Regions from separate parts of the Microbulbifer sp. THAF38 genome, predicted to be linked through region 2. Evidence: predicted binding sites of a transcription regulator. Region 2 holds the regulator's gene; each other region holds the start of a gene.
What was found. The regulator LexA, encoded in region 2, represses DNA repair genes until DNA is damaged. The targets are predictions, from matches to a motif close to ACTGTNTNTANANACAGT.

Region 1: the regulator LexA is predicted to act here: its motif matches at 806-823, upstream of recA (recombinase RecA).
Region 3: the regulator LexA is predicted to act here: its motif matches at 4,157-4,174, upstream of uvrD (DNA helicase II).
Region 4: the regulator LexA is predicted to act here: its motif matches at 3,328-3,345, upstream of FIU95_RS13750 (PA0069 family radical SAM protein).

What each region holds. Positions count from the first base shown of each region.
Region 1 is NZ_CP045369.1:1,359,120-1,364,899, forward strand. Features, by position in the region: gene FIU95_RS05755 (CinA family protein) at 164-679, shown strand; gene recA (recombinase RecA) at 879-1,913, shown strand; gene FIU95_RS05765 (regulatory protein RecX) at 1,914-2,402, shown strand; gene glpK (glycerol kinase GlpK) at 2,502-3,980, shown strand; gene FIU95_RS05775 (class I fructose-bisphosphate aldolase) at 4,027-5,046, shown strand; gene FIU95_RS05780 (alpha/beta hydrolase) at 5,091-5,780, shown strand, end outside.
Region 2 is NZ_CP045369.1:1,973,708-1,979,487, forward strand. Features, by position in the region: gene topA (type I DNA topoisomerase) at 1-1,242, shown strand, start outside; gene FIU95_RS08445 (DUF6586 family protein) at 1,243-1,731, shown strand; gene FIU95_RS08450 (hypothetical protein) at 1,835-2,089, shown strand; gene lexA (transcriptional repressor LexA) at 2,182-2,787, opposite strand; gene FIU95_RS08460 (TIGR00730 family Rossman fold protein) at 2,965-3,612, shown strand; gene FIU95_RS08465 (class I adenylate-forming enzyme family protein) at 3,899-5,461, shown strand.
Region 3 is NZ_CP045369.1:4,627,278-4,633,057, reverse strand. Features, by position in the region: gene FIU95_RS20175 (sodium:proton antiporter) at 1-200, opposite strand, end outside; gene FIU95_RS20170 (DoxX family protein) at 652-1,050, shown strand; gene gstA (glutathione transferase GstA) at 1,218-1,823, shown strand; gene FIU95_RS20160 (multidrug effflux MFS transporter) at 1,839-3,098, opposite strand; gene hexR (transcriptional regulator HexR) at 3,213-4,067, opposite strand; gene uvrD (DNA helicase II) at 4,208-5,780, shown strand, end outside.
Region 4 is NZ_CP045369.1:3,192,490-3,198,269, reverse strand. Features, by position in the region: gene FIU95_RS13770 (SDR family oxidoreductase) at 1-113, shown strand, start outside; gene FIU95_RS13765 (DUF1097 family protein) at 401-928, shown strand; gene tmpT (thiopurine S-methyltransferase) at 1,197-1,835, shown strand; gene FIU95_RS13755 (GIY-YIG nuclease family protein) at 1,869-2,147, opposite strand; gene FIU95_RS13750 (PA0069 family radical SAM protein) at 2,227-3,315, opposite strand; gene FIU95_RS13745 (epoxide hydrolase family protein) at 3,443-4,591, shown strand; gene FIU95_RS13740 (DUF1737 domain-containing protein) at 4,626-4,826, opposite strand; gene FIU95_RS13735 (hypothetical protein) at 4,906-5,388, opposite strand; gene FIU95_RS13730 (hypothetical protein) at 5,447-5,780, opposite strand, start outside.

The DNA of each region.
Region 1 (5,780 bases), 610 kb from region 2:
ATCTTTATTCCGTCCATGAAAAAGTTGATATTCTATGTGCCATGGCCTGGCGCTGGAAAATTATAAGCTGGATAGTAGGGCCGCCTTCTACCGCATATCATCCGGTGATATTTACGTCGCCCTGGCGGATGGTTACCGAGAGAGATAAATAACGGGAAGAAAAATGGTTGATCATGGCGAGATAACGATGTTGGCTCAGAAGCTTGGCGAGGAGCTGGGAAAGCGCCACTGGTTTGCGACTTCTGCGGAGTCTTGCACCGGTGGCGCGATTGCAGCGGCGATAACCACCATTTCCGGCGCGTCCAATTGGTTTGACGGCTCTATCGTCAGCTATGCCGATCGTATCAAGCACAGTGTGTTGGGGGTGGACGTTAAGGACTTGAAGCAGTTTGGTGCGGTCAGTGAGCCAGTTGCCCGGCAGATGGCCTGTGGGGTGCTGGCTATGATGGATGCCAACCTTTCTGTGGCAGTAAGCGGTATTGCGGGGCCCAATGGAGGCACTGAAGAAAAGCCGGTGGGGACTGTGTGGATTGCCTGGGCCCATGCGGAAGGGCAGGAGCCAGTTCAGATTGATGCCCGCTGTTTCCACTTTCAAGGGGATCGCGCCACCGTGCAGGCTCAAGCGGTGGTGGAGGCTATCAAGGGTATGCTGGCAATTCTGGATGACCACCCCGTTTAGGGCGTGCTATCTAGGAGGGCATTCTTGGAGGGCATCGGGTCTGTTTCTCTTTGCGGCAGCGGGATTGCGTCGGCTTGAGGGCTGCGACTCTATGCTGGGAAGAATGGTACTGGTTGTCCCGGAATTACTGGTTGCCTATACAGTAATCCTTCGATAAGCTTGCCTCCACTCAACACAGCTCAGAAATACGGGAATGGTCATGGATTCCAATAAAGACAAGGCATTGAAGGCGGCGCTGTCGCAGATCGAACGCCAGTTTGGCAAGGGCACAGTGATGCGCATGGGGGATAAAGAGCGCGAGCGCATCCCCGCAATCTCTACTGGCTCCCTCGGCCTGGATGTGGCGCTCGGTATAGGCGGCCTGCCACGCGGTCGTATCGTCGAGATCTATGGCCCGGAGTCCTCTGGTAAAACCACCCTGACCCTACAAGTGATTGCCGAGGCTCAGCGCAAAGGCGGCACCTGTGCTTTCGTTGATGCGGAGCATGCCCTGGATCCGATTTATGCCGAGAAGCTGGGCGTAAATGTGGATGAGCTAATCGTCTCCCAGCCCGATACCGGTGAGCAGGCCCTGGAAGTGGCGGATATGCTGGTGCGCTCCGGTGCTGTAGATGTATTGGTTGTGGACTCTGTAGCGGCCTTGACCCCGCGCGCTGAGATTGAGGGTGAGATGGGTGATTCCCATGTTGGCCTGCAGGCCCGCCTGATGTCCCAGGCGCTGCGCAAGCTGACGGGCAATATTAAGAACACCAACACCCTGGCGATCTTTATTAACCAGATTCGTATGAAGATCGGTGTGATGTTTGGTTCTCCGGAGACCACCACTGGCGGTAATGCCCTCAAGTTTTACTCTTCTGTGCGCCTGGACATCCGTCGTATCGGCTCGGTGAAGGATGGCGATGAAGTGGTGGGTAACGAGACCCGTGTGAAGGTGGTGAAGAACAAGGTGGCTCCACCCTTCAAGCAGACCGAATTCCAGATTATGTACGGCGAAGGCATCAATATGATTGGTGAAATCGTCGATTATGGTGTGAAGTTGGGCTTGGTTGACAAGGCTGGCGCCTGGTATAGCTACAAGGGCGACAAGATTGGTCAGGGCAAGGCTAATGCCACCAAGTTCCTGCGTGAAAACCCTGATATCCGCAACGAGATTGAAGGCCAGCTGCGCGCTCAACTGTTAGGTGACCTAGTGCCGGCCAGCCCCGCAGAAGCTGTGGAACTGCCGGAAGAGTAAGTGTCTTTTTCCTCAAAAGCGGCTTTCACCGCTGACCCGGCTCAAGCGCTTTTCGGCGCGGCGCTTGAGCTGCTCACCCGCCGCGAGCACTCCCGTCTCGAGCTGAGGCAGAAGCTGGTGGGCAAGTTCCCCGATGCCGATTTCGATGCGCTATTCGAGCGCCTGCAAGAACTCAACTATCAGTCTGATCAGCGATTCGCCGAAGTTTTTGCCCGCTCTCGTGTTCAGCGTGGCCAGGGGCCCCTGCGTATCCGCCAGGAATTGCAGCAGCGCGGTATTTCCGCTGGGCTGTTATCCCAGGCGCTGGAGCAGTTGGAGGTGGATTGGTTTGCCTTGGCGCTTGAGCAGCTGCAGCGTAAATACCGATCGCCGATTGATTTGGCGTTGCCGCGTGAGCAGCAGATGAAAGAGCGCGCACGCCGCCAGCGCTACCTGGCTTACCGCGGTTTCCCTTCCGATGCCATCGGTTGGGCGCTGGACGAAGAGTAACCACGCTTATACTCTCATGCTTGCTTGGAGTGCGGAAGCTATGCTTCCCAGCCGGGCTACAGGGTAGTGAGAGAAAAAATAATAAGCGTGAGAGACTTTATGATCCTGTCCATTGATCAGGGCACTACGGGCACCACGGCCTTTATTTTTGATAGTGGTGGAGCCCTGGTGGGCCGCAGCTATTCAGAGATTCCCAATTACTATCCAGAGCCTGGATGGGTCGAACAGGATGCCGAGGAAATCTGGCCGGTCACCCAGCGTGTTTGTGCCGCGGCCCTGCAACGTGCCGGGATTCGCGCGTCCGATATAAAGGCGGTGGGTATCACCAACCAGAGGGAGACTACGATCCTGTGGGACCGGCGCACGGGTGAGCCGGTACATAAGGCGATTGTCTGGCAGTGTCGGCGCTCGGCGGACATTTGTGCGCAGTTTGCCGCCGAAGGGAAATCCGAATGGCTGCGCCAGCGCAGCGGACTGCTGCTGGACGCTTACTTTTCTGCCAGCAAACTATTGTGGCTGTTTCGCGAGCAGCCGGAATTGCAGACGCGTGCCCGCAGGGGGGATCTGTGTTTTGGCACGGTAGACAGTTGGTTAATCTGGCAAATGAGCGGTGCCCGCGCGCACTTGACCGATCACACGAACGCAAGTCGCACCTTGCTATACAACTTGGAGCAAAAGCGCTGGGACCCGGAATTGCTGGCGCTGTTCGAATGCCCCGAATCCATTCTGCCTGAGATCAGGCCATCCGCAGGGCACTTTGCCGATACAGACCCCGCGGCCTTTGCCGGAATTAGTGCGCCCATTTGTGGGGTGGCCGGTGACCAGCAGGCGGCCCTGTTTGGCCAGGGGTGCACCAATCCTGGAGATATCAAAAATACCTATGGCACAGGCTGTTTTATGCTGGCCTATGCCGGTGATAAGCGGCCCGACCCGCCCCGTGGCCTGCTTGCCACCATCGCCTGTGATATCCATGGCTCACCGGCCTATGCGGTCGAGGGGTCGGTTTTCACCGCGGGCTCTGCAATACAGTGGCTGCGGGATGAAATGGGGCTGATTCAACAAGCTGTCGATACCGAAATTATCGCGCAGAGCATTCCCAATACCCGCGGTGTGTATTTAGTGCCGGCGTTTAGTGGTTTGGGTGCCCCGCACTGGGACTCATCGGCGCGGGGTACCCTATGTGGGTTGAGCCGGGGCGCGGGACGCGCAGAAGTGGTCCGTGCCACCCTCGAATCTATTGCCTACCAGAGTGATGAGCTGGCGCGGCTTATGGAGGAGGCCCTGGGGGTCGATATCACTCATATGCGTGTCGATGGCGGGGCCAGTGCAAACAATTTCCTGATGCAGTTTCAGTCCGATATTTCCGACCTGCGTGTAGAGCGCCCCAAACAGATAGAGTCCACGGCGATTGGGGCGGCGTTATTGGCGGGAATTGGCAGTGATCTCTGGCACTTTCACCGGTTACCCGAGTGTTTGCAGGAGATTGAACGGGATTTTCTGCCGGGGATGCCCGCAACAAAAAGGGCGTCTTTGCTGGCGGGTTGGCAGCGAGCGGTTGCGGCTTGTAAAGCTTTTTGATCGAAGCGGCTATCCTTGACTGGGTTTAGGCACATGGAGGTGCTCTATGACGATTCGAGATGAGTTGCAGGCAACAATAGATTCCCTGGTCGATGGCCGGCGCGGGATTCTGGCCGCAGATGAGAGCAGCGGAACTATCGCCAAGCGCTTCTCTGCGGTAGGGGTGGAGTCGACTGAAACAAACCGCCGAGATTACCGTGCGGCCTTGTTGGCGAGTGAGGGGCTGGGAGACTTTGTTTGTGGAGTGATTCTGTTTGAAGAAACACTCGGCCAAAGTGATCGTGGTGGTACCCCTCTGCCGAAGGTGGCGGCCGTACAGGGTATTTTGCCGGGAATCAAAGTCGATAAAGGCAAGGGGCCGTTACCGGGCGCAGCGGGAGATATGATCACCTATGGGCTCGATGGGCTTATTGAGCGTTTGCGTGAATACAAGGCGCAAGGGGCACGATTTGCCAAGTGGCGGGAAGTCTATCCGGTGACACCCCATAACCCCACAGAATTGGGGCTCACAGCCAATGCGGAAATGCTGGCTCGCTACGCGGCTGCCTGTCAGTCCGAGGGCCTGGTACCGATTGTTGAGCCGGAAGTACTTATGGATGGTAATCACAATCTCGAACGCTCCGCTGCTGTCAATGAGCAGGTTTGGCACAGCGTTTTCCATGCCCTGTATCGTCATGGTGTCATCTTGGAGTTGATGCTGCTAAAGCCGAGCATGGTTACTCCCGGATCGGAATTGCCTAAAGTTGAGCCGCAGGAAGTCGCTGAGCATACCTTGCGCAGCCTGCGGCGCTGTGTGCCCGCCGCAGTGCCCAGTATCAATTTTCTCTCAGGTGGTCAGGGGCCAGAAGAGGCTACAGAAAACCTTAACGCACTCAATCAGCTTAACAATGCCCCTTGGCAGTTGAGCTTCTCCTATGGGCGGGCGCTCCAGCAGCCAGCGCTAACGGTCTGGAGTGGTCAGGTGGAGAACATCGAAGCGGCACAAAGGGCGCTGGTCAAGCGGGCGTGTATGAATCACCTGGCTATGTTGGGCAAGTACCGCGATAGCCTTGAAGGTGAGGGCTAGGGGCAAGTTAATCGAGATAAAACAATAAAGAGTTGGGAGTGACCATGGAATTTGTAACAAGGAATGTCATTCTGCATTACCGTCGTTGGTGGGTTGAGGGTGCACAGGGGGTTGTAGTGATTTCCCATGGGTTGGGAGAGCACAGTGGTCGCTACAGTGCCTTGGCGGCGCATCTCAATCGGGCCGGCTTCAGCGTTTATGTGCCGGATCATTACGGTCACGGTATGTCGGAAGGGAAGCGGGGCCACATAGAGGATTTTTCCCTCTATTGTGAGGATCTCTATGAATTCATCTGCCTGGTCAAAAGTGGTAATCCCAGTACAAGGTTGCATCTGCTAGGGCATAGTATGGGGGCTGTGGTCGCCTGTGGTAGCGCCATTCGCTATGGTGCAGTAGACAGTATCATCCTGTCTGCGCCGGGATTCCGGGGAGCTAAAGAGCCATCGGGTTTGGAATTGAAGCTGGTGTTAATGCTGGCAAAACTGTTCCCGGGGTTGGTACTTTCCAGCAGGCTTGATAGCCAGTGGTTGAGTCGGGATACGTCGGTGGTTGAAGCCTACCGCGAGGATGAGTTGGTGCATCGCGGAGTTTCCCTGCGCTGGTTTGAGACCTTTTTGCGTGAGCGGGAATTTATTTCCGCCAATCTGGAGCGATTGTTGGTGCCCTGTCTAATGCTGCTGCCAGAATCCGATCGGCTCGTGGATGTGGCGGTCAGCCGTGAGTGGTTTGAGCGG
Region 2 (5,780 bases):
TTTACGAAACCACCAGCTCGCTTCAGTGAAGCAGCCCTGGTAAAAGAGCTGGAGAAGCGCGGTATTGGCCGACCCTCAACCTATGCCTCGATCATTTCCACTATTCAGGATCGTGGCTATGTGCGGCTAGAGAACCGCCGTTTTTATGCGGAAAAAATGGGTGATATTGTCACCGACCGTCTCAGTGAAAGTTTTAAAAACCTGATGGACTACGGTTTTACCGCAAACCTGGAGGAATCCCTGGATGCGGTCGCCGACGGCGATAAAGGTTGGAAGCAGCTGCTTGATGAGTTTTATCAGGACTTCTCTTCGCGACTGGAAAAGGCTCAGTCCAGCGATGCGGGAATGCGTCGCAACACGCCGACGGATACCGATATTGAATGCAGTAAGTGCGGTCGCCATATGCAGATTCGTACGGGTTCTACCGGTGTTTTCCTGGGTTGCTCCGGTTATGCGCTGCCTCCCAAGGAGCGTTGCACCAATACAATGAATCTGGTTTCCGGTGATGAGGCGATAGACGCAGATAAGGATGAGGATGCAGAAACCCGTCAGCTGCGGGAGAAGCGCCGTTGTCCCAAGTGCGGCACGGCGATGGATAGCTATCTGCTCGATGAGCATCGCAAACTGCATATCTGTGGTAACAATCCGGACTGTAATGGATACGAGGTGGAGCAGGGCACGTTCAAAATCAAGGGTTATGACGGCCCGATTATTGAGTGTGATAAATGCGGAAGCGATATGCAGCTGAAGTCTGGCCGCTTTGGTAAATATTTTGGCTGCACTAATGAAGCTTGCAAGAACACCCGTAAGCTGTTGAAGAATGGCCAGCCGGCACCACCGAAGATGGATCCGGTGCCCATGCCTGAGTTGGCATGCCAGAAGGTTGAAGACCATTACATTCTTCGTGATGGCGCCTCCGGGTTATTCCTGGCTGCCAGTCAGTTCCCGAAAAACCGTGAAACCCGCGCACCGCTGGTCAAAGAGTTGCTACCTCACCAAAGTGAGATCGATCCCAAGTACAGTTTCTTGTTCTCTGCACCTGCACAGGATGATCAGGGGCGGGATACCGTGGTTCGCTTTAGTCGCAAGACCCAAGAGCAATATGTCCAGTCCGAGGAGGATGGAAAGGCGACGGGTTGGAAGGCTTTCTATCGAGATGGCGCCTGGAAGGTTGAGGCGGCAAGTAAGTCTACTGCAGCTAAGAAAAAGCCTGCAGCGAAGAAAGTGGCGGCAAAAAAGTAAATGAGCAATCCCTACACTGGCCTGGTTACATCCGCGCTACGCAAGAGCCAACTGCTTGCTACAAGTAGTTTTGACTCTGCTATTCAGCGAATGGCTCTTGAAGAAGGTGCCCTGTTGCAATTGTGGAAAGCTTACCGGGCCTTCCTGGCTGAGCTTTCCCATCAATTGCAACTGGGGTTTGAGCCTGAGTCCCTGCAGGTTATTGTGGATAGCCTGCACAGCCAGGGGAAAGCCAGTGTTGAAGTAAGGGAATTGCAGTTGTTGGTCTCAGAGCCGGGGAGTTGGCTGAGCGAGTTTTTACGTGCATGGCATCAACTCTTGCGGCTGCCTCCGCTTGCGGAAGATAAGGGGCAGGGCGGCAATCTGATACCAGCGCACAATGTCGCGGGCCCTGTGGTTGTTGATCTTTCCTTCGAAGTGCTGCTCAAATGGCACGCTGCATTAAGTGAGTTGGTAGGCAGGCAGCGTGCCAATCTTGAGGAGTGCTGAGGGCTCCTCGCTCCCTTTCTGTCTATCTGTTTGCACCCACTGAAACTTCTAAATTGCCTGTGGTACACTGGGCGCAAACTGATGTGCAGTGAAGGGAAAGCTAATGTCCTCCGAAACTTTTGAGATTATCGAGTTGGCCAATGGCGATGTGGCTCTACGCCGCGCCGGTCACGAGGAGGACCCTCTGGTGAGTATTCGTTTCTCAGCCGAGAGTCTCCAATTTTTACGAAAGCACAAAGTAGCAGTGGCTCGGGCAATGCTGGAAGCGGGTATAGAAGCTGTGCAGAACCTTGATGACCTGGAGCCTGGTTACTTCGAAGAGGAAGAATCAATGCCGGTTAACCATACGATTCATTGATCTAATCTATGGTAAGGTGAGCAGGTAAAAGTGTTTCAACAGCGGCTTAAAGCCGCTGTTGTTGTATATGGACATTGGTAAACTGTTTACTCTTAAGGGGTTTGGCGAATCACGCCCACCGCGAGCCCTTCAATCACAAAGTTCTTATCCCGCATATCCACCTGGATAGTCTCAAAGTCTTCGTTTTCGGGTAGTAGTTGCACAGTTGCCTGATTGCCTTTGCGGCGGAAGCGTTTAACAGTTACTTCATCATCAATCCGGGCAACCACAATCTGTCCATTTCTGACTTGCTCGGTTTTCTGTACGGCCAGCAGGTCCCCATCGAGAATACCTGCGTTGCGCATACTCATGCCGTGCACCCTGAGTAAATAATCTGCCGGCGGGTGAAAGAAGCTGGCGGGCAGGTCGCAATAATCCTCAATATGCTCTGTGGCCAGGATAGGGTGGCCTGCAGCGACACGTCCTACGATGGGAAGACCGGATTGGTGATCTGGAATTCGAATGCCCCTGGAGGCGCCGGCGACCATCTCAATGGCTCCTTTTCTCGCCAATGCTTTGAGGTGTTCCTCTGCGGCATTGGGTGAGCGAAAGCCCAGTTCCTGGGCAATTTCTGCGCGGGTGGGGGGGTAGCCTGTGTCATCCAGGTAGGTTTTGATCAGCTCTAATACTTGAGTCTGACGTGCGGTGAGATTGGTCATAGATTTACCTAGAGTTTCTGTATTTTTATACAGTTGCTGGGATTATATACAGATTTTAGGTTTGCGCAAACCCGCCCCTTGCCTCGATTCAAGCTGCTACATTGATTAAGAAAACAATGAGTGAAAAAAAGAGTAGTTGAAAGAGCTGACAGCACGAGAGAACAAGGGAGAACAATAATGCTTGATGCAAAGATGCCCGAGGCTTGGAGGGTTCTACGTATACAGTCGGAATTAGTTGATGGGATTGAGCGTCTAATTGCACTAAAAGGGGCTGTAACGGTTTTTGGTGGCGCGCGTTTCACAGAGGATAGTTTGGAATACCAGCAGGGGGTAAAGCTTGGGGGGCTTTTGGCTGCCGAGGGGATACCGGTAATCACCGGTGGTGGCCCAGGTCTTATGGAGGCGTGTAATCGAGGGGCTTTTGGGCAGTCTGGCCCCTCAATTGGATTAAATATTGAACTCCCTTTTGAGCAGGCAGCCAATCCGTATCAGGATATTAGCTTGAACTTTCGTTATTTCTTTGTGCGGAAATTTATGTTTGTTAAGCATGCCGCCGGTTTTGTTGGCCTAGCTGGAGGCTACGGCACTCTGGATGAATTGTTTGAGGCTTTAACGCTTGTGCAAACACAAAAAGTAAGGCGATTTCCTATAGTGCTGGTTGGGGAGCGCTATTGGGGTGGGTTGTACAATTGGTTAGTGGATACAGTGCTGGAAAAGGGTTGTATTGATTCAGGCGATCTCGATTTATTCCATATCGTGGATACCGTCGAGGAGGCTGTACACTTGATTTTGAAGTATTTGCGCGGCAGAGAAAGTCAAAAATAATTTAAAAAATTGTAAGTTTCTGTTGGGGTTGAAGAGGTTTGGCTATTGCTCTGGTAATTTTTCAGAGCTAGTCAAACACCCTGGGGGTTCTCTATTTTGGGGCTTTGATTATTCCGAGCTATTGCCCATCGTATACTCCCCTTTGATCACCAGGTGCCAGTTTCAGCGGTTTGTAATGCGTGTCAGACTGATTAATGAGCCTGCTATTATTCTTATATTTGATCGCTTGTGATTAGGGGTATTTTTACTTATTAGCTAGCCTGCATTCTAAATAGGACGCCAAACTGTGCCTTTTTATGGAGACCCCCTACTAAAGCCCGCGGACTTGAAGAATCTCTTAGAGGTCTCTCTAGATAGTAAGCCAGATGAGATAGCACTACTTTGCAGCAGTCGAGCGTGGACCTGGCGAGAATTGCAAAGAGATATTGATACTTTGGCTGAGAGGCTGGCAGCGAAGGGTTTTCGTCAAGGTGAACGGTTTGCATCTTTGATGCCGAACCAAGGCGAAATGCTTATTTTTCTTCTCTCATGCATCAAGCTAGGGCTAGTTGCAGTTCCATTAAACTATCGCTACACCTCAGCCGAAATTGATCGTGCACTTGAAGTGAGTGGCGCAGTAGCCTTGTGCGTAGATGAGGAGCTTAGAGAGGATATTCGATCTAATAAATCTGTTAGCGGATTGAGTAAAGGTATTCTTATTTTTGAGAGTGCTCTTGAAAATACCTGGAATTTTGAAAGTTTGGTTGATTCTGGATTGCCAGCGGTTGGGCCTCCCTCATCAGATTTAGAGGATTGTGCATTCCTTTTCTTTACATCCGGCAGTACCGGAGAGCCGAAGGGTGTTATACACAGTCAGTTTTCTTTCGGGTCTATAGTGGCAAGTTTTGCTATTGCTCTAAACCTTTCACGCAATGACGTTGTTTTACCAGGAGCTTCAATTGCACATGTGGGGTCACTTTCAACAGCCATGGCTGCATTTTCTGTAGGTGCAATGGTAGTCATTCCTCAAAGTTTTGAGGGACCAGAAATTCTTTCCTTATTGCGATCTTGCCGGCCAACTGTGCTGGTAATGATTCCCGCAGCTTTTATCTCGATGGAGCGCAATCATGATGCAAAGCGTGAAGACTTCGCGTCACTTCGATTGTGTGTCACTGGTGGTGATAAATTTCCGCTCAATCTTGCAGTTGAATTTGTCCGCAAGACTGGTCTGATGATCCAGGAGACTTACGGGCTCACAGAGGCTCCAGATTGCCTTTTCAATCCTTCCAGTTCAATAGAGAAGGCTGGGTCCGTTGGTAAGGTTTCTCCAGGTTATATTGCTTGCTTACGTGATGGCGAGGGGAGGGAGGTTGCCCCTGATACAGATGGTAACCTCTGGCTCAGTGGAGCGCCGGTGATGGCTGGTTATTGGGCTAATTCTGGAGTAACTCGAACGGTGCTTGAGAATGACTGGTTTGATACCGGTGATATTATGCGTGTCGATTCTCATGGTTATTTTTGGTTTCGTGGTCGAAAAAAGCAGATTATCGTCCGAGATGGCTCAAACCTCTCACCCCAGGAAATTGAAGAAGCTGTTATGGCGCATCCAGCGGTTGATCTCGCTGGAGTAGTTGGCGTTCACAATGATGTTCATGGAGAGGATGTGTGGGCTTTTATTACGCTGAAGAGCGGTGTCACTGCGCCAAGTGTTGAGGATGTGATTGATTGTGCGAGAGAGCGTGTCGGTTACAAGGCCCCTGAAGTGATAATAATCCTGGATAGCATGCCTCTCAACCCCACTGGCAAAATTGATAGGGCGGCACTAAAAAAGCTTGCAGAAGAACAATTATCGATTATTCAAAAAAAGTGAATGCCGCGAAGTGGTTTGTCGCTACAGATTAAGTTTCTTCAATTTATGATCGCAGCCCATGATATTTCAGCTTTGTCTCAAAGGTTGAATTTTTGATTGGCTGCTGCAATTCAGATGGACTCGGGTCGCAAAGATGGATTGTCCCAGCCGTTTCTTTTGTTCATGTGTTCATGAATTCCTGTTTCTGAGTTGAATTAACCTTTCTTGTCCCCTCTATCTTTCGGGTAGCTTCCCAAAGCGCTTAACTTTGAGTTGCAGTATCCAGGAGGGGGGTATTAGCAGTTGTACTGCATCAGTACGAATCTCCTCTTGAGTGATA
Region 3 (5,780 bases), 2.0 Mb from region 2:
TTGAGCAACGGCAGCAACTGGTCCGCCCAGGTGCGCAACTCCACCACCCCCAATTTGCCCAGGCCGGTAACAATGAGTGACAGCGCCAGGGCTCCAGCCGTGATTGCAATGGTGGTTTGTGCGCGCAGCACATACTGGTTTAGGAAGCCGAGAAAGACCGACACCGCGGCAAGAAAACAAAAGGTGTAATAGACTTCCATGCCGTGCGTGGACTCCAGGGGATAAGAATTGCGGGGCTCTGCCCAGCCCTCAAAAGCAGCGGCTTACAGCGCTTTTTTGGGGCGAAATTATCAATTGCTGAGCGTGCCGTTATTGTAGTCGCGCAGGGGCCCGCTCGAGTTTCCCTGACAGGGCTCTGGGCACAGGGGTGTCTGGTGTGGATACCGCCGGTTGCGCCCTGGTTGGGGGCGCGCAATTGTAACGGCTCCTCGGTGCGGCACAACCGCATTTTTGATTTATATCCACAACAGCTTTTTCGCGCCTGCCGAAACTGCCATTCGTTTATTTCTGGTTCGTCTGACTATCTATTGCGGAGCAAGTTTCTCTCCGTTGAATTCATTGCTTTCGGCATAGCCTCCATTCAGGCGTAGCTTCCCAACTACACTGGAGGCATCTGGTAAAACCAAATGCAAAAGTGCAAGAGAGGAAGTCGTGGCAAATCATCCATTGTTATGTGATACCTCCAAACTGGTCGGGCGGGTGTTGATGTCCCTGATATTTATTTTTGCTGGGTGGAACAAAATAGGCGGTTACAAAATGACCGAGGCCTTTATGGTGTCCATGGGGATACCCGCGCTACTGCTTCCCCTGGTGATTATTGTGGAGTTGCTTGGAGGGCTGGCGATATTACTGGGGTTCTTTACCCGCTTCTCCGCGGTGATCCTTTTTCTTTTCTGCCTGGCCAGTGCCTGGATGGTGCATTATTCCCCCGGTGATCCCGGTGAAATGACGAGCTTTATGAAAAACATCACCATCGCCGGAGGCTTCCTGATCCTCGCCTGTGCCGGGGCCGGTCGCTTCAGTCTGGATCACTGGATTCGCAAAAAATAGCGCCAAATAGACTGAATGGGTTAGGGCGGGATTTGCGGCTTACCGAGGCTACCTCAGGCATTCGTCGACCCTATTCGGCACTTGTGCCGAGCACTTTGCAAATGCGCACCTATACTGCCTTTTGCCGCGACTGCCTGATGCCGCGCAATCCATTCGGGAGGATCACCGTGAAACTCTTTTACGCGCCTGGAGCCTGCTCCCTATCTCCACATATTGTCGCCCTAGAGGCGGGCATTGATCTGGATCTTTGCAAAGTGGATCTGAAGACGCACACCCTGGAAAATGGTGATGATTTCCACAGGGTCAACCCCAAAGGCTATGTGCCAGCCCTTCAGTTAGAGGGCGGTGAGTTACTCACTGAGGGCGCTGCAATCATGCAGTTTCTCGCCGAGCAAAAGCCCGACGCCGACTTGGCACCACCGGTGGGCACTCTGGATCACTACCGCATGTTGGAGTGGCTGAATTTCCTCAGTGCAGAAGTCCATAAATGTTTCCTGCCATTATTTTGGAACGGCTCAGAGGAGGAGAAGAAAAAGGCTCAAGAAAAGATTCTGCGTCGGATGGATTATGTCGAAGAGCAGTTGCAGAGCGATTTCCTATTGGGGGACGCCCTATCTGTGGCGGATACCTACCTTTATGTCATTATCCGCTGGCTCAAGGCTCTGCATTTCGATATGTCGCGCTGGCCCCGGCTGCAGGCTTTTCAGCAGCGTATGGAAATGCGCCCGGCGGTTCAGCAGGCTCTGCAAGAAGAAAAAAGCCAGGCAGCTTGATTTCGAAGGTATGTATCAGCGCGGAGTGATGCGCCTGGTAATCGGTATATCCGATTCTATTGGGTTGCGCGCCTGAGCGATGACCAGTGAGGAGAACAGGGCTACCACGGCGCAGGCGAACATGGACCCGGCGATGGGAACCAGTGTGCCTGTGTGCAGACTACTCACCAGCCCGCCGAGCACACCGCCGGTGATAAATATTGTGGCCCCATAGAGGGCGTTAGCGCTGCCACTGATCTTGGGGAAAAACTCCAGGTAACAGGCGGCGGCGTTGGGCCCGGTAATCCCGATACAGCTCATCACCAGCACCAGCGGCACCATCCACAGGATTAACTCTCGGATCCCCGTCATAGTACCCAGTAATAACAAGCCACAGCCGAGCATCTGCAAGGTAACGCCGATCAGCAAAATATTGCGTGGCTGGAACAGGTTGAGCAGGCGGATGTTGACCTGCACCATACAGATGAGCCCCAAAATACAGGTGCCAAAAAACAGCGGGAAGTGGCTGGGACTGACATTGAAGTAATCCATAAATACAAAGGGCGCGGTGGTGATGTAGATAAACATCGAGCCACTAACACAGGCCTGAGTAGCGAGAAACCCGAGGGCGCGGCGGTTACGTAAAACCTGGCCATAGGTGGAGACCAGTGAGGCCAGTGGCATCAACTGGCGTCGTGCGCGGGTGAAACGCGAAACGGTTTCCGGTAGCAGTAAGCGCACCAGTACCAGCATGGCGATGGCGTACAGCAACAGAAACACAAAAATGCTTTGCCAGCCTCCCAGCGTCAGCAGTAGCGAGCCAATGACCGGGGCAATCATGGGGGCGATCAGCATGATAGTACTGATCATGGAGATAATTTTGGCGGCCTCACGCCCACTGTGCAGATCGCGCACGATGGCCGCGCAAATCACCGTAGCAAAACCCCCACCTACTGCCTGCAAAAAACGCAGGATGATCAATTGGTCTACATGATCGGCAAACAGGATCAGCAGCGAACTGACGATATAAATACACAGGCCGATAGTGCCCACCAACCGTCTTCCCCAGCGGTCCGAGAGCGGCCCACCGAAGAGCTGGCCGAGAGCAAAGCCCAATAAAAAACTGGAAACCGAGTATTGAACCCGCGCAACCTCCGTGTCCAACGCCCCGGCCATGGCCGGTATGGCCGGCAAGTAGCTGTCGATGGAAAACGGCGTCAGGGAGACCAGAGCCGCCAGCCATACCACCAGCCAGCGCGGTGCCTTTTGCTCAGCGGATAAAGCAGTGGATGTCATGGAATTGCTCTGGGACGATTTGGGGGCTCTTGTTGGCGGTGACAATAGATCGCTGAATACAGCAGGCATGGTAGAGGGGGCGCGACACCTTATCTAGTGCCGCATTCCGCTCCCTCAGTGCTTGTCTTCCCGCAATGTGTACAGGCCCTGTTTGAGTTTCAATAAATGTTCCTGCAACTGGGGGCCTTTGCGCTGGGCAACGCCAATGGCGAGTACATCGATCACCACCAGGTGGGCGATCCGCGAGGACAGCGGCGTATAGATCTCGATATCCTCTTCCACATCGACTTCCAGCGGGATACTGGCCTGCTGTGCCACCGGTGAACCGCTTGGTGCGAGGCCAACCACTAGGGCGCCCTGCTCTTTCGCCATGCCCATGGAGCGCAGCAATGCCTTGGTGCGTCCACTTTGCGAAATCGCCACCACGATATCGCCCGGCTGCATGGACATGGCCGACATATTTTGGATGTGATGATCCGAATGGGCCGCGGTGGCCAGCTGCAGGCGGAAGAACTTGTGCTGGGCATCGGCGGCTACCGCACCGGAGGCGCCGAAGCCAAAGAATTCTACCCGTTTGGAAGCGGCAATGGCGGTCACTGCGGCTTCCAGGGCGCGGTCGTCGATGCGGTCGCGAACCTTCAGTAGGGTATCTACGGTAGAGTCGAATACTTTGCGTTTGTACTCGGCGATAGTGTCTGTCTCAGTCACCGCAATCTGGCCGAAACTGGGGCTTGAGGCCAGTTGCTGTGCCAGATTCAGCTTAAATTCCTGAAAGCCGGAACAACCCACTGCACGGCAAAAGCGCACTACGGTGGGCTCGCTCACCTGGGCCTCTGTGGCCAAGTCGACGATACGCATATGAATGATTTCGTCGGGATTGGCGAGAATATACTCCGCCACCTTGCGCTCAGATTTGCGCATGGATGACAGCTGTTCGCTGATTTTTTGCGTGACTTCCGCCGGTTTCACAGGACTACCTTCTCTGATGCCAGATGCCGCAGTTTAGCCGCTGCGCCCTCTGCTGGCGAGCGGCTTGGCATTGTCAGCCGGGGCAAAATCCTGTTTATTTACACAGGTCTCGCACAGCAGCTCTGGTACAATCTTCGCCCATGGACGTATCTCAGATTTTAGACCCCCTTAACGACGCCCAGCGCGAAGCGGTAGCTGCCGCGCCAGGCAATCAATTGGTTCTGGCCGGTGCCGGCTCGGGCAAGACCCGCGTGCTGGTGCACCGTATTGCCTGGCTGATGCAGGTGGAGGGCGCCTCGCCCTACTCCATTATGGCGGTGACCTTCACCAACAAGGCCGCCCGCGAGATGCGCGCCAGAATTGAGGAGCTGCTGGGGGTGAATACCTTCGGTATGTGGGTGGGCACCTTCCACGGTTTGGCCCATCGGCTACTCAAGGCCCACTGGCAAGAGGCCAAGTTGCCGCAGAATTTCCAGATTCTGGATTCCGACGACCAGCTGCGTTTGATCAAGCGGGTGCAGACAGATCTGGGCCTGGACGATAAGAAGTGGCCACCGCGGGAGACCCAGTGGTGGATTGGTGCGCAGAAAGACGAAGGCCTGCGCCCGCAATATATTAATGCCGGCGCCGATCCCTGGCTGCAGACCATGGTGCGCATCTACTTCGCCTATGAAGAGGCCTGCCAGCGTGGTGGATTGGTGGACTTCGGTGAGCTGCTGCTGCGTGCCCACGAGCTCTGGCTGAATAACGACGCTATTCTCGCCCACTACCGTCGGCGTTTCCCCTTTATCCTGGTGGATGAGTTCCAGGATACCAACACCATCCAATACGCCTGGCTGCGCCTGCTCGCTGGGGAGCAGTGCCACATCACCGCCGTGGGGGATGATGACCAGTCCATTTACGGCTGGCGCGGCGCCAAGATCGAGAATATCCAGCACTTTTCCACAGACTTGCGCGAAGTGCAGACGGTGCGACTGGAGCAAAATTATCGTTCCACCTCCACCATTTTGAACGCGGCCAACGCGGTGATCGCCAATAACAGCGGTCGCCTGGGTAAGGAGCTGTGGACCAAGGGCGATGAGGGCGAGCCCATCGCCGTCTACGCCGCCTATAACGAGCAGGATGAATCGCGCTTTATTGTCGAGCGTATTAATGACTGGGTGCGCGATGGCAACCGCCGTGACAGTATCGCTATTCTCTACCGCTCCAATGCCCAATCTCGGGTACTTGAAGAAGGCCTTCTGCGCGAGCAAGTGCCTTACCGTATTTACGGCGGCCAGCGTTTCTACGACCGCCTGGAAATCAAAAATGCCCTTTCCTATCTGCGCCTGATCAGCAACCGCAATGATGACACCGCCTTTGAGCGGGTGGTGAATACCCCCACGCGCGGTATCGGTGCGCGCACGGTGGAGATGGTGCGCTCTTTTGCTCGCGAGCAGGGCTGTTCTCTGTGGCAGGCGGCCAAGCTGATGTTGCAACAGCGGGTTCTCGCTGCGCGCGCCGGTAATGCCTTGCAGAGCTTCCTGGATCTGATCAACCAGCTGGCTGCAAATGCCGAAGATAAAGAGCTGGACGCCATTGCCGAGGATGTAATCGAAACCAGCGGCCTGCTGGAATTCCACGGTAAAGAAAAAGGTGAGAAGGGCCAGACCCGGGTGGAAAACTTGCAGGAGCTAGTGACTGCTTGTCGCTCTTTTACCGGTGTGGACCTTC
Region 4 (5,780 bases), 1.2 Mb from region 2:
CTCTGATTTCAGCGGAGCAAAGTGTCACGGCCCTGAGGGAAATCCTCCTTCATGCGGGTCAGGACAAGAGTGGCCGGTTTTATAATTACGATGGCAGTGAAATCCCCTGGTAGCCCCTCTTTACCTCAGCCAACCGCTGCTGATGACACATCGATGAATAACTGCGCTCTAGGCGCAGATATCCCTGAATTCGCTCGCCTGCAGCATGCTTTGCAAGATTGGGCAAGGATGCGGAAGAAGTCTGCTACCCCGTGATTTAACAGACGCGAGAAAATGCGCTTATTGGAGGGGTGACCATAGCTCCTAACCCTTTTAGTAAGTCACCTTTCGCGTGGCGCAAAAGCAATTAGGCAAGGAACTGCCGGTTCCCAGTGAGTGCAATCGAGAGAGTATGAAATCAATGAGCAGCGTAACTGAAAGCCTCAGGAACAGTAATGGGCCATCTCAGGAGTGTCTTTTTACTGGTTTGCGTATTTTGCTGAGCGGCTCCCTAGCGATTATTGCGGCCAACCTTACTGGTGTACCCACCTGGGTGGCGGCTTTGGGCTCTGTTACCTATTTTGCCCGAGGCGGTAACCTACGTGCCGGCAGCTATAACCTGGCTTGTGCGGTTACAGGGCTGGGGCTCGGTTTGGTAGCCACTGTGGCAACGACAGGCTGGCAATTAGAGCAGTCCTGGTTGGCTCTTCCAATGGCCTTATTACTGGCGGCTATAGGAGCTTGGGCGATGGGGCTGGTCACCGGAGTTGGCAACATTATCAGCTACGCAGTGGGTATCTTAATTGCCTTTACAGCTGAGCTGCCAGCCTCTCTCGACAGTTATTTCCTGCTGATTACAGCTACTGCACTCGGTGCCATGGTCGCGGGCTTGGTCGATTATTTCTGGCCAGGTAGGCTTTTTATCTCCGGCTCGACAGCCAGTGAATAGTTGGTTATAGCTCGCGAATGTTTTAGGACTCAGACTCCATTTTAAAAGTTTGTAAAAGAGATTCCTCAGAGGTAACGGTGATGTTCAAGTGCATTCTATTTACAGGGGCTTTTGCTTTTATAACTGCACTGGCGTTTACCGGTCCTGAGGTCTCTGTAGCAGAAGTAGATTCAGAATTGGAATACCTTTTGTATTAGGACTAATTGATCTCTCAATGGTTTATCTGGTTAATCGGTAATAGCCTTAAGAATGCACATGGGGGTGCTACATGGAAGCGACATATTGGCATGATAAGTGGAAGAAAAATGATATAGGCTTCCATGAGGCCTCTGGAAACTCTTTGCTGTCTGAATTTTTTTCACAGCTTTGCCTGTCCAAAGGGGATAGAGTTTTTATTCCTCTCTGTGGAAAAACCCGTGATATCGGTTGGTTACTTTCCGAGGGCTATCGTGTTGCCGGGGCTGAATTGAGTGAAATGGCGGTACAACAGCTTTTTGAGGAAATGGAACTCACCCCCGAAATCGATCAGCTTGACAGCATCAAACACTACAAGGCAAAAAATATTGATATTTTTGTCGGGGATATTTTTGATCTGAGTGAGGAAATACTGCAGGAAGTCGACGGCATTTATGATCGTGCTGCCCTGGTGGCGTTGCCGCAAGATATTCGCCCTGGATATACCCAGCACCTTATGGCCATTACAAAAGTGGCCCCTCAGTTATTAATTTCCTTTGAGTATGAACAGTCTGAGTTAGCCGGTCCTCCTTTTTCTATCAGTTCCCAGGAAATTTTTGATCGCTATGATGAGGAATATCACGTGAAGATGTTGGCCTCCAGGGATGTACCCGGCGGCTTAAAAGGCCTCGTGCCTGCAAGAGAAGTGGCTTGGCTGCTCAGTAAACGCTAGCGACCCACAGCCTGGCAAAACCTTAGTGATTGATTAGTCGAGTAATATTGGTAATTCCAGGGCCCCGGCAATGAGAGCTTCTTTTTTTTGCTTGGGCCATTTCTTGATGGCGATTTCCAATTTTAGCGCCGAGGACTTGTCTCGAGTTTTTACCTGGTATTCGAGTGTGAGAGGTCCTTTGCCGCGAAGGGCCTTGGCTGCTTTGGTACCGCCGTTACTGTGCTCGGTAAAGCGCCGTTGAATATCTTTCGTGATTCCCGTGTAAAGCGTACCACTGGAGGTGCGAATTAAATAAACAAACCAGGATTCCATCAAAAATATTGCCCGCTTAGAGGGATTTCCCTCGGTTCGTTTTTAGTTTATACACTTTTTGTTAAAACCACTGTCTAGTCTAAAAGAGACTCTGCTGCTCACCGGCTAGAGGCGGTGGCTTGAACTGGTTGTTGTCTAGTGATAGGCGCCGGTGATTTAACCCCAATTTCCTGATGGCGACAATAAACCGTTGGCGGAGTAATTGGGCGAAAACTCCTGTACCCGTTCGGCGCTGGGAAAAGTCACTTTGGTAATCCCGCCCGCCGCGGCTTTGTTGTACCAGGCTCATCACATGGTCGGCTCTTTGTGGGTAATGTAGCGCTAACCACTCGCGGAAAAGTGGTGCCACTTCATGGGGGAGTCGCAGGAGGATATAGGCTGCCCTCTCGGCACCTGAGTCCCGCCCAGCTTTTAAAATCGCTTCCAGTTCATAGTCGTTGAGTGCCGGAATCATTGGAGCGGCAAGTACGGCAGTTGGTATCCCAGCCTTGCTCAATTGTTCAATTGTGCGCAGGCGGGCAGAAGGTCCCGCGGTACGTGGCTCCAGTTTCCTTTTGAGATCCCTATCCAAGGTGGTCACACTAATTGCCACCTGGGCGAGGTTGTCCTGTGCCATTTCCGCCAGGATGGGGAGGTCCCGTAAAATCAGCTGGCTCTTAGTGACAATGGTGACCGGTTGTCGAAACTGCTGCATAACTTCAAGCAGTGCCTGGGTTATACCCTTTTCCTTCTCCAGTGGTTGATAGGGGTCGGTATTTGCGCCCAGGGCTATGGGGCTGCATACATAGCTGGGCTTGCGTAGTGTCTGTTCCAACAATCTGGACGCGTTCGCCTTAAAAAAGATCTTGCTTTCGAAGTCGAGCCCAGGGGAAAGATCCATATAGGCGTGAGCTGGTCTCGCGTAGCAATAGACACAGCCATGCTCACAGCCACGGTAAGGATTGATAGACTGGGTAAAGGGGATATCAGGTGACTGATTGGTGGCGATAATCGACTTGGCCTTCTCTTCAATGGCGGTAGTCAGCAGTCGCTCAAGGGGCTCAGCCTCTGTTTGCCAACCATCGCTCTCCCGCGAACTGGAGTACTCGGCAAAACGACCAGTGATATTACTGGCGGCCCCGCGCCCTTTATGAAAGGGCTGTGGCTTGTCTGGTTCTATTTTTTTCATTGGAACTAATGGGCTGTATGTTTGTACAGTTTACGATTGCGATTTGGTACAAAGCAATGCCCAATCATATTTTGTGATTATCTATCAGCGGCTACTCAGTCATTATTTTTAAGGAAGATATCGACGAATGGCGCAGGTCAAACCTTTCAGTATTGATATACAGGAATCGCAATTGGCAGATATGCATCGGCGGATGAGGGAAGCCCGCTGGCCTGAGGCGCAAACCGTAGATGGTTGGGGCCAAGGTGTCCCTCTGGATTACCTCAGAGATTTCTGCGACTACTGGTTAAATGAGTATGACTGGTTTGCCACCCAGCAGAGGCTGAATCAATATGACCAGTTCACCACGACTATTCACGATTTAGATATTCATTTCATCCATGTAAAGAGCAGCCATAGCTGTGCCACGCCAATTGTGATCACCCATGGTTGGCCCAGCTCCTTTGTTGAATTCCTTAAAGTAATAGGGCCTCTGACGGAGCCAACCCAATTTGCTGGAAATGCCGAGGATGCCTTCCATGTGGTATGCCCATCTCTGCCCGGTTTCGCCTTCTCCGGTAAGCCGGCGAAAACGGGATGGGGAGTGCCCAGAATTGCCACAGCCTGGGATACGTTGATGAATCGACTGGGATATCAGTCCTACTTGGCCCAGGGAGGAGATTGGGGGCGGTCGGTGACTACTGAGATTGGCATTCAGAACCGGGGCGCCTGCAAAGCTATACATATCAACAATCCCAAAGAGGAGCCAACCGCTGAGGCCCTGATACAGCCCAGTGAGGAGGAGAAAGAGGCTCTGGCCGGAATACGATTTTTCAATCGGTGGGATTCAGGTTTTGCCAAGGAGCAGAGTACTCGCCCTCAAACATTGGCATATAGCCTTGCGGATTCGCCTATAGGTCAGGCTGCCTGGATATTGGAGAAATTCCATCTGTGGACCGATTGCCAGGGCACTTTGGAGAGCATTTTTACCAGAAATGAATTGTTGGACAATATCATGCTCTATTGGCTAACAAATACAGCGGCTTCGTCTTCTCGATTATACTGGGAAAGCTTCGATATCCCCTACGGTCCTGATCAGAATAAGGTAGTGCAATTGCCAACCGGGGTCAGTATTTACCCGGGAGAGATAGTGAGAATTCCCCGCTCATGGGCTGAAGGTCGTTATAACAATATTTGCTATTGGAATCACTTGAAGCGGGGAGGGCACTTTTCCGCTTTTGAACAGCCAGATCTCTACGTCGAGGAAATTAGAGCTTGGAAGAGAAGCCTATTATAGGGCTCAAAAGCCCTTTCTCACCTTCTCAAAGAACCTAATAATCCCCTAGTGAGATATCTCCTTTAAAGTCCTCATTTGCAACCTCCTTGATAATAGCTTGACCCGCAAGAGTGCTCTCTCCATTAGAGGTCAGCGTTGGGCTTCCATAAAGTTCCCACCCATTGTTAAGCGCCCCGGTAACACGTAAACAGAAATTGGAATCATCTGGTCCGGTAAGCAATCGGTAAAGTTTCATAGGTAATACTCTTTAGAGAGATTGCTTGCATCCGAAAATATTTAAACAAGCAGAGTCTTTTAGCTAGGAAATCCTTGGTTCAGACTATTGGATGGCTACTGGGAATACTTTGAGTTTTAGTTGAAGGGTTGTATTTGGCGGGCATGGTTAACCCTGGTCGCTCATCATCCCAGATCATATTGACTATTTTCCATCCGTGGCCATCGTTGTAGAGTTGAATGCTGTTGATCCCTCGCTTGATAAACTGAGTTTTTTCACTATCTCTCCAGGCTTCATAGGTACTGAAAGCGTGGGCAATGTTGCCAAATGACTCGATAATATTGTGAGTTTCTACCTCATAAAAAGCTGCGTTTCCAACTAACCGCTGAAAGTTTTCAGGGTAATCCTGAATACTTAAAACCAGTGCCTGGGGATTGCCTTGACTGTCTATAGAGGTACGAATCACTTTGGCGTAGGGCGCAAATAGTTCCTGCTGTCTTTTCCAGTCACGAGTAAACCCCTCGGGACCAGAGATAACTTGGTACAGCTGTGTAAGAATTGCTTGTATTTCACTATTTGCCATTACTTTAAACGCCTTTTAATTAGCCTGTATGAATCGATATTGCCGATTAGCCTAGGTATTAGCTTTCACTAGCAAAGCATCGTGTATTATCTTTAGGTTCTGAGGGAAGCCATGATAGGATTTTCCAGCCTTTTGAAGTGTCTGCCAATGTATAAGTGCTGAACTGGTGATCCAAAAGCAGTCCTTCTGAGGTGTAGCGTTTAAGTAGTATCGTAGTAACTGACATGCTCCTACTCTGAAAATGTGTCTCAAAACTAACAATTTCTGAATTCATATAGCCTTTCTTTGCCAGGGCATCGTGTATCTCAGAGAGTACTTTCTCCACTTGCTCAGAATCTTTTGGGGTGAGGATATGAGGGCCAAAAATAAAATGGGGAGATTCTGTGAAGAAT